Regions from separate parts of the Streptomyces sp. NPDC059037 genome, predicted to be linked through region 2. Evidence: predicted binding sites of a transcription regulator. Region 2 holds the regulator's gene; the other holds the start of a gene.
The links. Region 2 encodes HrcA, which represses chaperone genes, less so after heat shock. Its sites were predicted from a motif close to TTNGCACTCNGNNNNNCNGAGTGCNAA; they were not measured.

Region 1: a site for HrcA is predicted at 4,023-4,049, ahead of groL (chaperonin GroEL). Genes of this name have one in related genera too.

Annotation. Positions count from the first base shown of each region.
Region 1 is NZ_JBHYIG010000076.1:1,391-8,542, forward strand. It holds gene ACFWY6_RS17945 (trehalose-6-phosphate synthase) at 1-145, opposite strand, end outside; gene ACFWY6_RS17950 (glucosyl-3-phosphoglycerate synthase) at 286-1,230, opposite strand; SAM riboswitch class I at 1,386-1,515, shown strand; gene thrC (threonine synthase) at 1,509-2,840, shown strand; gene ACFWY6_RS17960 (MoaD/ThiS family protein) at 2,938-3,213, shown strand; gene ACFWY6_RS17965 (cold-shock protein) at 3,664-3,867, shown strand; gene groL (chaperonin GroEL) at 4,178-5,803, shown strand; gene ACFWY6_RS17975 (helix-turn-helix domain-containing protein) at 6,145-7,152, shown strand, end outside.
Region 2 is NZ_JBHYIG010000085.1:187-7,338, reverse strand. It holds gene ACFWY6_RS19330 (SpoIIE family protein phosphatase) at 1-1,629, shown strand, start outside; gene hemW (radical SAM family heme chaperone HemW) at 1,680-2,912, shown strand; gene ACFWY6_RS19320 (DUF3097 domain-containing protein) at 3,169-3,984, opposite strand; gene ACFWY6_RS19315 (MBL fold metallo-hydrolase) at 4,020-4,763, opposite strand; gene hrcA (heat-inducible transcriptional repressor HrcA) at 4,977-5,993, shown strand; gene dnaJ (molecular chaperone DnaJ) at 5,994-7,130, shown strand.

The sequences.
Region 1 (7,152 bases), on a different contig from region 2:
CGATCGCGCTGAGCCCGGAGACGAGTCCGCCGCCGCCCCGCTTGGCCGTCAGCTCCCCGTTCTCCTCCAGGGTGTACGTGACAGGGCCGCGGTTGGACGCGACGAGGACCTGGGCGGCCGGGGCCGCTGCCTGCTCGGAGACCATGTGCCGAAATCTAGCCCCTCCGGGGAAACCTCAAACGTACGGCCGGACCCCCGCGGGGACCCGGCCGTATACGTGCCAGGAGCAAGCAGTCGCGCGAAGACCCGAGCGCCTGGCCGCGCCTGCACCCGCTGGGCGCGTGGCTACGCCACGCGGCGTTCCGCGTACTCCGCGATGTCGGCCATCGGCGGCCGCTCCTCCGTGTCCACGGCGTGGGTGCGCGGCGCGAATCCGTGCTCGTCCCGCTCGAACTGCGTGAGCTCGGGGCGTACGAGGTGTCCGCGGGCGAGCCGCAGCTGTGCCGTCCGGTAGATCGCCGCGGCCATCCGGCCCAGCGCCTGACCGTCCTGGTGACGGTGCTTGCGCACACCGACGTCGACCTGCGCGAGCGCGTCGAGGCCCACCGTGTGCAGCGCGTCGACAAGGAGGCCCAGCTCCACTCCGTAACCGACGGGGAACGGCAGCCGTTCGAGCAGCGACCTGCGCGCCGCGTACTCGCCGCCGAGCGGCTGGACGAAGCCCGCGAGCTGCGGCCAGTGCATGTTCAGCAGCGGGCGCGCCATCAGCTCGGTGACCCGGCCGCCCTGACCTGCTGCCTCGCCGAGGGGCCGGTCGTACATCGCCTTCACGAAGTGCACATCGGGCTCGGTCAGGAGTGGGCCCACGATGCCCGAGACGAAGTCCGCCGAGAACTCCTTCAGGTCCGCGTCGACGAACGCGACGATGTCACCGCCGGTCACCAGGAGCGAACGCCAGAGCACCTCGCCCTTGCCGGGCACGGCCGGGATGCGGGGGAGGATCTCGTCCCGGTGCACGACCCGCGCGCCCGCGGCGCGCGCGACCTCGGCCGTGCGGTCCTTCGAGCCCGAGTCGATCACCACGAGCTCGTCGACGAGCGGGGCCTTCTCGACCAGCTCACGGCGGATCTCCGCGACGATCTCGCCGACCGTCTCCTCCTCGTCGAGCGCGGGCAGCACGACACTCACCGACGTGCCGGACGCCTTCTTCGCCGCGGTGAGCCGGTCAAGCGGCCGGTCGGCGACGGACCAGGAACGCCTGCTCAGCCAGCGCTCGGCCTCTTCCAGCAAGGTCAGGGTCCTCTCTGTGTGATCCATCTCGCGGTTCGGACGACTATCTCAAGCGTCCAGGCCTTCGGTTACAGTCTTGAACAACGCGGATGACCATCGCATGTCGGGGGCCATCGCGTAACAAATGCACCGGGACCGCGAGCCCGGCGCCATAGCGCTCATCCAGAGGGGCAGAGGGATACGGCCCGTTGAAGCCCCGGCAACCCTCCCGCCGACCGACGAGGTCACGGTGGGGAAGGTGCCAATTCCGTCTCGCGGCGAGATGCGCCGCGGGGAAGATGAGGAGAAAGGGCCTCGCCTCCATGGCTGCGCAGACTGTCGCAACGAACGACACCACCACCACCGCTACGAACTCCGTAGACCTCGGCCCCGCTTCGGGCCTCTCCTGCCGCGAGTGCGGCGAGCTCTACGCCCTCGGCCCCATCTTCGCCTGTCAGGCCTGTTTCGGCCCGCTCGAAGTGGCCTACGACCTGCCGACCGGTGACCCCGAGGCGCTCCGCAAGCAGATCGAGTCCGGCCCCGCCAACATCTGGCGTTACGCGCCACTGCTCCCCGTCCCCGCCGACGTGGCCGACAAGCCGAACCTGAACCCCGGCTGGACCCAGCTCGTCAAGGCCGACAACCTCGCCCGTGAACTCGGCGTCGAGCAGGGCAAGTTGTTCGTCAAGGACGACTCGGGCAACCCCACGCACTCCTTCAAGGACCGCGTCGTCGCGCAGGCGCTCGAGGCGGCGCGCGCCTTCGGGTTCACGACTCTTTCGTGCTCCTCGACGGGCAACCTCGCCGGTGCCGTCGGCGCCGCCGCGGCCCGCGCCGGCTTCCGCTCCTGCGTGTTCATCCCGCACGACCTGGAGCAGGGCAAGGTCGTCATGGCCGCGGTGTACGGCGGCGAGCTCGTCGGCATCGAGGGCAACTACGACGACGTGAACCGCTTCTGCTCCGAGCTCATCGGCGACCCGCTGGGCGAGGGCTGGGGCTTCGTCAACGTCAACCTGCGGCCGTACTACGGCGAGGGCTCCAAGACCCTCGCGTACGAGATCTGTGAGCAGCTGGGGTGGGTCCTTCCTGACCAGCTGGTCATCCCGATCGCTTCGGGCTCGCAGCTCACGAAGATCGACAAGGGTCTGAAGGAGCTGATTGCGCTTGGCCTCGTGGAGGACAAGCCGTACAAGATCTTCGGCGCGCAGGCGGAGGGGTGCTCGCCGGTGTCGGCGGCCTTCAAGGCGGGCCATGACGTCGTACGCCCCCAGAAGCCGAACACCATCGCCAAGTCGCTGGCGATCGGCAACCCGGCCGACGGGCCGTACGTCCTCGACATCGCGCGGCGTACGGGTGGTGCGGTGGAGGACGTGAACGACGAGCAGGTCGTCGATGCGATCAAGTTGCTCGCGCGGACGGAAGGCATCTTCGCGGAGACCGCGGGCGGGGTGACGGTCGGCGTCACCAAGAAGCTGATCGAGGCGGGCCTCATCGACCCCTCCCTCACCACGGTCGTGCTCAACACCGGGGACGGCCTCAAGACCCTCGATGCGGTCGCCGACACTTCGCAGGCCACGGCCACCATCCGGCCCAGCCTTGATGCGTTCCGCGCCGCTGGGCTTGCAGGCTGAGCTTGTTCGCTTGTCTGCGGGACCGTTGTGGCTGGTCGCGCAGTTCCCCGCGCCCCTTTCAGGGGCGCTCCCTCCCCGTATCTCAGAGGTGAACCCCATGAGCGTCAACGTCCGCATCCCCACCATCCTTCGCACCTACACCGGCGGTCAGGCCGAGGTCGCTGCCGAGGGGGCGAACCTCTCCGAGGTCATCGCCGACCTGGAGAAGAAGCACGCCGGTATCGCCGCCCGCGTCCTGGACGACCAGGGCAAGCTGCGCCGCTTCGTGAACGTGTACGTCAATGATGACGACGTCCGTTTCGAGCAGGGTCTGGAGACGGCCACTCCGGACGGCGCGGGTGTCTCGATCATTCCTGCCGTCGCCGGAGGCTGACCATCGAGCACAGTGCCGGCGGCTGATCCTTTACGCAAGCACCCTGTGTTATCTCAATTGCCCCCTCCGCGAGAGAAGTGGAGGGGGCAATTCCATGTGGTTGAGCGCGGTACAGTTGGGAAACGAGCTTCTCCGTTTGTGCCGAGCGCATATACGAAGTCGGTCTGGTGCCGACAAGAAGTAGCCAAAGTGCACTGCCCATTTGAGCCGATCACGGCATTTGTCTGGCCCGACTTGCCCTGAAGTCCGGCAAATTCTCCGCATATTTCCGATCGGGCGTGCCCGGAATTCTCGTCCGATTGACCTGTTGCAGACGGCAGTTGGACAGATACATTCAGCCGCGGTCGACGCGTTCCGGCGCACACCTCCACATCCCATTGGGGGGGTGAGGTCTGACCCGGGTCCGCGAAGTGCGGGCCCGTGCAAGGGCCAGTAATAGGGGAGTTAGGCATGGCTCAGGGCACCGTCAAGTGGTTCAACGCGGAGAAGGGGTACGGCTTCATCGCGGTCGACGGTGGTGCGGATGTTTTCGTCCACTACAGCGCGATCCAGATGGACGGCTACCGCACCCTTGAAGAAGGTCAGCGAGTCGAGTTCGAGATCTCGCAGGGCCAGAAGGGTCCGCAGGCGGACATGGTCAAGCTCGCCGTCTGATCTCGGCGCGATCGGCCACCGACGCACTCACGGCGAGGGGCCCGTATCCCGACAGGGGTACGGGCCCCTCGTGCGTGCCGGGCTCCGTCAGCGGGTACGTCTGAGATCCGTCAGGGGCGCTTGCACTCGCAGGGGTCGAGTGCTAATCATTGGGCTTAGCACTCTCCCAGTGAGAGTGACAGAACTTGGATCGGGTCAGCGAGGTCCGCAGGCCGGGTGGGGCAAGGAACCACACGGCGCGCAGGCCGTCCGTCGCGGGCGCGGGCACGGTCCGTTTGCATTTCCACCCCGTCCGGGAGGACCACTTCACATGGCCAAGATCATCGCGTTCGACGAGGAGGCACGGCGCGGCCTCGAGCGCGGCATGAACCAGCTCGCCGACGCCGTCAAGGTGACCCTGGGCCCCAAGGGTCGCAACGTCGTCCTCGAGAAGAAGTGGGGCGCCCCCACGATCACCAACGATGGTGTCTCCATCGCCAAGGAGATCGAGCTCGAGGACCCGTACGAGAAGATCGGCGCCGAGCTGGTCAAGGAGGTCGCGAAGAAGACGGACGACGTCGCCGGTGACGGCACGACGACCGCGACCGTCCTGGCCCAGGCCCTGGTGCGCGAGGGTCTGCGCAACGTGGCCGCCGGTGCCAACCCGATGGCCCTCAAGCGCGGCATCGAGAAGGCCGTCGAGGCCGTCTCGGGCGCCCTGCTCGAGCAGGCCAAGGATGTCGAGACCAAGGAGCAGATCGCTTCGACGGCCTCCATCTCCGCCGCCGACACCCAGATCGGCGAGCTCATCGCCGAGGCCATGGACAAGGTCGGCAAGGAAGGCGTCATCACCGTCGAGGAGTCGCAGACCTTCGGGCTCGAGCTTGAGCTCACCGAGGGCATGCGCTTCGACAAGGGCTACATCTCGGCGTACTTCGCGACCGACATGGAGCGCATGGAGGCGGCCCTGGATGACCCGTACATCCTGATCGTCAACTCCAAGATCTCCAACGTGAAGGACCTGCTCCCGCTCCTGGAGAAGGTCATGCAGTCGGGCAAGCCGCTGCTGATCATCGCCGAGGACGTCGAGGGCGAGGCCCTGTCCACGCTGGTCGTCAACAAGATCCGTGGCACCTTCAAGTCCGTCGCCGTCAAGGCCCCGGGCTTCGGTGACCGCCGCAAGGCCATGCTCGGCGACATCGCCATCCTCACCGGTGGCACCGTCATCTCCGAGGAGGTCGGCCTCAAGCTGGAGAACGCCGGTCTCGACCTGCTCGGCCGCGCCCGCAAGGTGGTCATCACCAAGGACGAGACCACGATCGTCGACGGCTCCGGTGAGAGCGACCAGGTCCAGGGTCGCGTCAACCAGATCCGCGCCGAGATCGAGAACTCGGACAGCGACTACGACCGCGAGAAGCTGCAGGAGCGCCTGGCGAAGCTCGCCGGCGGTGTTGCGGTCATCAAGGCCGGTGCCGCGACCGAGGTCGAGCTCAAGGAGCGCAAGCACCGCATCGAGGACGCCGTTCGCAACGCGAAGGCCGCCGTCGAAGAGGGCATCGTCGCCGGTGGTGGCGTGGCCCTCATCCAGGCCGCCGCCGTCTTCGAGAAGCTTGAGCTCGAGGGTGACGAGGCCACCGGTGCCGCCGCTGTGAAGCTGGCCCTGGAGGCCCCGCTGAAGCAGATCGCGGTCAACGCCGGCCTCGAGGGTGGTGTCGTCGTCGAGAAGGTGCGCAACCTGACCGTCGGCCACGGCCTGAACGCCGCGACCGGTGAGTACGTCGACATGATCGCCGAGGGCATCCTCGACCCGGCGAAGGTGACGCGCTCTGCCCTGCAGAACGCCGCCTCCATCGCCGCGCTGTTCCTCACCACCGAGGCCGTCATCGCCGACAAGCCGGAGAAGGCGGGCGCCGCCGCCGCTCCGGGCGGCATGCCGGGCGGTGACATGGACTTCTGAGCCTCTTCGGCTCGGTAGGCCAGTCTTCACGTACCGAGGGCGGCACTCCTTCTCACGAAGGGGTGCCGCCCTCGGGCGTTTCTGTACGACCTTCTGTACGAGCTATACGAGCAGCGTCCTGACCGCGACGGCGAGCAGGGCGACGTCCAGGGCGATCGCCACGATCAGGGAGAGCGCCGTGAGAACGGCGAGACGGGACGGGGACACTACGGCTCCTCGGTGAGTGTGTCCGGCAGGGACGTGAGGACTGTCCCGAAGTCCGTGTGCAACGGGGTGCGCCTGGAGGAAAATGAACGCCGTTGAACAGGGACACCGTTGAACGGGGAAGCGGAGGGCGGCCGGTGGCGGGCGGTGCGGGCGGCGACGCCGCGGCCGCGCTCGCTCAGCTGCGCAAGGAGCTGAGGCAGCGGCGCGACAGCGCGGGGCAGACCATCGACGGGCTCATCGGGCGCGCGGCGGCCCACCGCGTCCGCCTTGGCCGCACCACCGTCAGCCACGCCTTCAACGACGGCCATCCGCCGCCCACTTGGCGCACCGTCCACGCCCTGGCCCGCGCCACAGGGGCCGACGGCGACGGCGTCGCCCGGCTGCGGGAACTGTGGGAACGGGCCGCCCGCCGGGAGGACGCCGCCCTGCCGGTGCGGCGCGATGACCGCTCCCCGGCGCAGGCGGTGCTGTCCGCGGGCGACGCGGACCCGGCCCTCCTTGAGGTGCACGAAGCCGTCCTGCCAGGACCCGACCCCGGCGGTCTCCCGTACCTCACCCCGTACCTGAGCCGCCGCCACGACGGAGAGCTGCGCCGCCGCATCGAGCCCGCCGTCGCCGGGGAGTGCTCCGTCCTGGTGATGGTGACCGGCGGCTCCTCCACCGGGAAGACGAGATCCCTGTACGAAGGGCTGCGCGCCCTCGCGCCCGACCGGCCGCTGCTGCGGCCCGAGGGCCACACCGGTCTCCTGGAGCTGCTGCGTGCCGGGCGGATCGGCGCGGGCGCGGTCCTCTGGCTCGACGAGGCGCAGCGCTTCTTCCACGGCGGACCCGGCGCAGAGGCGGCGGCGGACCTGCTGCGGCAACTGCTGCTCGCACAGCGCGGCATCGTGGCGGTGGGCACCATGTGGACCGAACCCTACCAGGAGTTCCTGGCCAGGCCCGACACGGTGACGGACCCGCACAACCGCGTCCGGGCGCTGCTCACGTCCCCCGCCACGCGCAGAGTGACCGTGCCCGACCGGCTGACGGGCCCGGAGCTCGAGTGCTGGGGGCTGCTCGCCGAGTCCAGCGGGGACCAGCGGATGACCGCCTCCTTGAACGCGGGGTGGCGCGACGGTCTTGTCGTGCCGCACCTCAGCGGC
Region 2 (7,152 bases):
GACGAGGCAGGCCTGGGCGAGAGCGCAGACGCCCTGGTCATCGAGGTCTCCGACCATCACCCCGCCCGCGCGGTGCGCAGCGAGCCCGTGCCCCAGCCGCCCGGCACCCCCGAGTACGGCAGGGGCCTGCAACTCGTCGCGACCCTCTCCGAGTCCTGGGGCATCACCTACCGCACCGGCACCAAGACCGTCTGGGCCCGCCTCCCCGTCGAGGGCGTACAGGCCGTCCAGGAGATCGAGTCGTACGCCAGTGAACAGGCCCTGCAGCGCGGGCTGCGCGCCGCCGAGATCCTCGCGCCGCTGCCGAAGCGGATCACGCACGACACGGAGTGGGTCAACCGCGGCGCGCTCACCTTCCTCGCCGAGGCCTCCGACCTGCTCGCCGGACAGTTCGACGAGGATCTGGTGGCGGCGCTCGCCGGGCAGCTCCTGGTGCCCCGGCTCGCCGACTGGTGCGCCGTCTGGCTCGACGACGAGACGGAGGCCGCCGGGCGCGGCGCCGGCGCCGGGGAGCCCGGCACCCGCCTCGCCCGCGTCTGGCACACCAGCGAGCAGCGCATAGAGGAACTGCGCCGCGCTCTGGAGAAGGACCCGCCCCGGCTGTCCGGCACGGTCGGCTCCGGCGCGGTCCCCGTGCCCTGGCCCGCCGAGGCGCTGCCGGCCGAAGAAGCCGGCACGGCGCTCGCCTACCGCCTGACCGCGGGCGGACGCGCGCTCGGCACGCTCGTCATCGGGCGGTCCGGAATGGTGCGCTTCGCCGACGAGGTCACCGGGCTCATCGAGGACTTCAGCCGCCGCGTCGCCCTCGCCGTCAGCGCCGCCCGCCGCTACCAGCGGCAGGCCAATATCAGCCAGGTTCTGCAGCGCGGCCTGCTGCCGGGAACCGTGGCCGAAATTCCCGGCGTACAGACCGGCGTCGTCTACGAACCGCGGGACAAGGGCGGCCCGGGAGGCGACTTCTACGACGTGTTCCAGGCCGGCAAGGGACGCTGGTGCTTCGCGCTCGGCGACGTCCAGGGCAAGGGCGTCGAGGCGGCCGTCGTCATCGGCCTCGCCCGGCCCTGGCTGCGCCTGCTCGCCCGCGAGGGCTACCAGGTCGCGGAGGTCCTCGACCGCCTCAACCAGCTCCTCCTCGACGACGCGACGGAGGCGGCGGACGCGGCCGCCGCGGTGGTCGCGGTGGCGGGCGGCCAGGGCGTGCCGCAGGACGGCGCCACGTCCCGTTTCCTTTCCCTCCTCTACGGCGAGCTGGTGCCCGTCGAGGGCGGCGTCCGCTGCACCGTCGCGAGCGCGGGACACCCCCTGCCCCTCCTGCTCTCCCCCGACGGGGACGTCCGGGGAGCGGCCACGCCCCAGCTCCTCCTCGGGGTCGTCGACGACGTGACGTACACCAGCGAGACCTTCGAATTACGGACCGGCGACACGCTCCTCTGCGTCACGGACGGTGTCACGGAGCGCCGCTCGGGCCGCCACATGTTCGACGACGAGGACGGCCTGGCGGCGGCGCTGGCCGGCTGCACGGGGCTCGACGCCGGTCTGGTCGCGGAGCGGATCAAACGCCTGGTGCACGAGTTCTCCGAGCGGCCGCCGGACGACGACATGGCGGTGCTCGTGCTGCAGGCGCGGTAGGGATCCGAGGGCGGCTCGGGGATTCCCGGCGGTGCGGGACAATCGAAGGTATGCCTTCCGCACTGCCCGATGGTGAGCCCATGCCCGAGGACGGGACGCTGCCCGCGTCCGCCCTGCAGGGGGCGGGGGCCCGTCCGCTCGGCTTCTACCTCCACGTTCCGTACTGCGCCACGCGCTGCGGATACTGCGACTTCAACACGTACACGGCGACCGAGCTGCGCGGATCCGGCGGCGTCCTCGCCTCGCGCGACAACTACGCGGACACCCTGATCGACGAGGTCCGCCTCGCCCGGAAGGTACTGGGCGACGATCCGCGTCCGGTGCGGACCGTGTTCGTCGGAGGGGGCACGCCGACGCTGCTGGCGGCGGGTGATCTCGTCCGGATGCTGGGTGCCGTACGGGACGAGTTCGGCCTTGCGGACGATGCGGAGATCACCACTGAGGCGAACCCGGAGTCGGTCGGGCCCGAGTACCTGGCCGAGCTCAGGGCCGGTGGCTTCAACCGCATCTCCTTCGGCATGCAGAGCGCGAAGCAGCACGTCCTGAAGGTGCTCGACCGTACGCACACGCCGGGCCGCCCCGAGGCGTGCGTGGCGGAGGCCCGCGCGGCGGGCTTCGACCACGTGAACCTGGACCTGATCTACGGCACCCCGGGGGAGTCCGATGCCGACTGGCGGGCCTCGCTCGACGCGGCGATCGGGGCGGGGCCCGACCACGTCAGTGCCTACGCGCTGATCGTGGAGGAAGGCACTCAGCTGGCGCGGCGGATTCGGCGCGGGGAGGTGCCGATGACGGACGACGACGTGCACGCGGACCGGTACCTGATCGCCGATGAGGTGCTTGGGGGTGCGGGATTCTCCTGGTACGAGGTGTCCAACTGGGCCACATCGGAGGCGGGGCGGTGTCTGCACAACGAGTTGTACTGGCGGGGGGCCGACTGGTGGGGGGCCGGGCCGGGGGCCCACAGCCATGTCGGGGGTGTGCGGTGGTGGAACGTGAAGCATCCGGGGGCGTATGCGGGAGCGCTGGCTGCCGGGCGGTCGCCCGGGGCCGGGCGGGAGATCCTCTCGCCGGAGGACCGGCGGGTGGAACGGATCCTGCTTGAGCTGCGGCTGCTTTCGGGGTGCCCCTTGTCGTTGCTCCGCCCTGCGGGGCGGGCGGCGGCGGGCCGGGCGTTGGAGGAGGGGCTGCTGGAGGCGGGGCCGTTCGGGGAGGGGCGGGCTGTGCTGACCCTGCGGGGGCGGTTGCTGGCGGATGGGGTGGTGCGGGATCTGGTGGACTGAGGCCAGAGCGGGCTTGCTTTCCCCAACCCCGCCCCTTCCTGAACATTCCGGCTGCGCCGGCCGCGAGGTGGCCGTAGATCACCGCCTTCGGCGAGTTCGTCCTCAATCGCCGGACGGGCTGAAATGCCTGCGGCCGGGCTGGAAGACCTGCTGACGGGTGGGCGGGCCGCTGCCGGGCAATCGGGTGGGTGGGCGGGAAAGCTTTCGCCGCGGAGCGGCGGTACGGCGGCGCGGTCGACGACGGCGCGTCGGTGGGCTAGGGGGCCGTGACGAAGTCGATCAGTTCTTCCACCCGGCCCAGGAGTTCCGGCTCCAGATCCCGGTAGCTGCGTACCGAGCCCAGGATCCGCTGCCAGGCAGCGCCCGTATTCGGCGGCCAGCCCAACGCGTGGCAGACGCCCGTCTTCCAGTCCTGGCCCCGCGGCACCCGGGGCCACCCCGCGATGCCCACAGACCCCGGCTTCACCGCCTCCCACACGTCGATGTACGGGTGGCCGACGACCAGCGCGTGCGCGCTGCTCACGGACGCCGCGATGCGGGACTCCTTCGAGCCGGGAACCAGGTGGTCCACCAGGACGCCGAGCCGCGCGTCAGGCCCTGGCGCGAACTCCGCGACGATCGCGGGCAGGTCGTCGATGCCCTCCAGGTACTCGACGACGACCCCCTCGACACGGAGATCGTCGCCCCAGACCCGCTCCACCAGCTCCGCGTCGTGGCGGCCCTCGACGTAGATGCGCCCCGCGCGGGCGACCCGGGCCCGCGCTCCCGGCACCGCCACCGAACCGGAAGCGGTACGGGTGGGGCGTACCGGAGCGGAGGCGGCGGCCCGCACCAGCGTGACCGTACGGCCCTCCAGGGAGAAGCCGCCCGGCGTCATCGGGAAGACGCGGTGCTTGCCGAAGCGGTCCTCCAGGGTGACCGTCAGCCCCTCCGCGGTCTTCTCGCAGCGGATCACCGCCCCGCAGAAACCGGTGCTCAGCTCCTCCACCACGAGGCCCGCATCGGCGGCGACCTCCGGCACGGGCTTCGGCTTCTTCCACGGCGGGGTGAGGTCGGGGGAGTACTGGCGCATTCGGATGACGATAGGAAGAGGCGGCGCCCCGCCGCCTACGACACGCCGAAACGCGCCGCCAGTGTGGCCCGTTGCGCACGGACAAACTCCGCATTCACCACGGCTCCGTGCCCGGGGACGTACAACGCGTCGTCCCCGCCCAGATCGAGGAGCCGGTCCAGCGCCGCAGGCCACCGCTTCGGGACCGCGTCGGAACCCGCCTGCGGTTCGCCCGACTCCTCCACCAGATCGCCGCAGAAGACGATCTCGGGGGACGATTCCGTGCCGGGCACCAGGACCGCCAGGTCGTGGCCCGAGTGGCCGGGGCCCACGTTGGCGAGCAGGACCTGTACCCCGCCGCCCAGGTCGAGCGTCCACTCCCCGCACACCAAGTGATGCGGGTGGACGAGGAGATCGGCCGCCTCGGCTGCGGCGTCCAGCGGGACACCGTGGCGTACCGCCGAGTCCCGCAGCTCGTCGCGGCCCTTGGCGAGGAGAGTGTCCAGGCCCACCGCGCCGTACAGCTCAACGCCCGCGAACGCCGCCGCCCCCAGCACATGGTCGAAGTGCGGGTGGGTCAGGGCGAGATGGGTGACCCGGCGGCCACCGCCCAGGATGGTGCGGGCCTGGGTCCGCAGCTCCGCGCCCTCGCGCAGGGTCGCGCCCGCCTCGATCATGAGGGCGGATTCGCCGCCGACGACGAGCCCCGCCGTGCAGTCCCACACCGGAAGGCGCCGCCGCCCGACATGCGGCGCAAGCCGCTCCCAACCCGCCTCGTCCCATGCCAGCGCCACGTCCATAAGCCGACGCTAGCCCCCGGCGGACCGGTTGGCAGCCGCTGCCTCGCCCGCTGTACCGAACCGCGAGGTCCGGCCCTTGCCGGGGCCGTACCCGTCGGCCGTACACTGGGCGCGGTGAGGACTGGCACTCGCCCGCGGGGAGTGCCAGGTGAGGGCTCGGGGCAGACAGGTGTCAGGGCGAAACGGTGGACGAGACGGTGGAGGTGTGCGCGGATGCTCAGTGAACGCAGGCTCGAGGTGCTGCGCGCCATCGTCCACGACTATGTGGGGACGGAGGAGCCCGTCGGCTCCAAGGCCCTCACCGAGCGGCACAGCCTCGGCGTCTCCCCGGCGACCGTCCGCAACGACATGGCCGCGCTGGAGGAGGAAGGGTTCATCGCCCAGCCTCATACGAGCGCGGGGCGCATCCCCACCGACAAGGGGTACCGCCTCTTCGTCGACCGTCTCGCCGGCGTCAAGCCGATGGCGGCGCCCGAGCGCAGGGCCATCCAGAACTTCCTCGACGGTGCCGTCGACCTCGATGACGTGGTCGCTCGTACGGTGCGTCTGCTCGCGCAGCTGACCCGCCAGGTCGCCGTCGTGCAGTACCCGTCCCTGACCCGCTCGACCGTCCGGCACGTGGAGCTGCTCTCGCTGGCTCCGGCCCGCCTGATGCTCGTACTGATCACGGACACCGGACGGGTCGAGCAGCGCATGATCGACTGTCCGGCGCCGTTCGGCGAGACCTCGCTCGCCGACCTGCGGGCGCGGCTCAACAGCCGGGTCGCGGGCCGTCGCTTCGCGGACGTGCCGCAGCTGGTGCAGGACATGACGGACTCCTTCGACGCGGAGGACCGGGGCACGGTGGCCACGGTGCTCTCCACGCTTCTCGAAACCCTCGTCGAGGAGACCGAGGAGCGGCTGATGATCGGCGGAACGGCCAATCTCACCCGCTTCGGACATGACTTTCCCCTCACCATCAGGCCGGTGCTTGAAGCCCTTGAGGAGCAGGTCGTGCTCCTCAAGTTGCTTGGCGAGGCCACGGATTCGGGCATGACCGTACGGATCGGTCATGAGAACGCCCATGAGGGACTCAGCTCCACGTCCGTGGTCTCGGTCGGCTACGGTTCGGGCAGCGAGGCAGTAGCCAAACTCGGCGTGGTCGGACCGACCCGCATGGACTATCCGGGAACGATGGGAGCAGTACGCGCAGTGGCACGTTACGTCGGACAGATCCTGGCGGAGTCGTAAGTGGCCACGGACTACTACGCCGTACTCGGCGTGCGCCGCGACGCTTCCCAGGACGAGATCAAGAAGGCCTTCCGGAGGCTGGCGCGTGAGCTTCACCCGGATGTGAATCCGGATCCGAAGACTCAGGAGCGCTTCAAGGAGATCAACGCCGCTTACGAGGTGTTGTCGGACCCGCAGAAGAAGCAGGTCTACGACCTCGGCGGCGACCCGCTGTCCCAGGCGGGCGGCGGCGGTGCCGGCGGCTTCGGGCAGGGCGGGTTCGGGAACTTCTCGGACATCATGGACGCGTTCTTCGGTACGGCGTCGCAGCGCGGGCCGCGCTCGCGCACGCGCCGTGGCCAGGACGCCATGATCCGTCTGGAGATCGACCTCGACGAGGCCGCCTTCGGGACCACCAAGGACATTCAGGTCGACACGGCTGTCGTCTGTACGACCTGTAGCGGGGAGGGTGCCGCTCCCGGTACCTCCGCCCAGACGTGTGACATGTGCCGCGGTCGCGGTGAGGTGTCGCAGGTCACGCGGTCCTTCCTGGGCCAGGTCATGACCTCGCGGCCCTGCCCGCAGTGTCAGGGCTTCGGCACGGTCGTGCCCACGCCGTGCCCCGAGTGCGCCGGTGACGGCCGCATCCGGTCGCGGCGGACGCTCACCGTGAAGATCCCCGCGGGTGTCGACAACGGCACGCGGATCCAGCTCGCGGGCGAGGGCGAGGTCGGCCCCGGCGGCGGTCCCGCCGGTGACCTGTACGTCGAGATCCACGAGCTGCCGCACTCCGTGTTCCAGCGGCGCGGCGACGATCTGCACTGCACGGTGACGATCCCGATGACGGCGGCGGCGCTGGGCACGAAGGTGCCGCTCGAGACGCTTGACGGGCTCGAGGAGATCGACATCCGGCCCGGTACGCAGTCGGGGCAGTCCGTCCCGCTGCACGGGCGCGGCGTAACGCATCTGCGGGGCGGGGGCCGTGGCGATCTGATCGTCCACGTCGAGGTCCTCACGCCGACGAAGCTGGACGCCGAGCAGGAGCGGGTGCTGAGGGAGCTTTCGCAGCTGCGGGGCGAGGAGCGGCCTACCGGCCAGTTCCAGCCTGGGCAGCAGGGGTTGTTCTCGCGCCTCAAGGACGCGTTCAACGGGCGGTAGCGCCTTGGACGGTGCTCTTCTT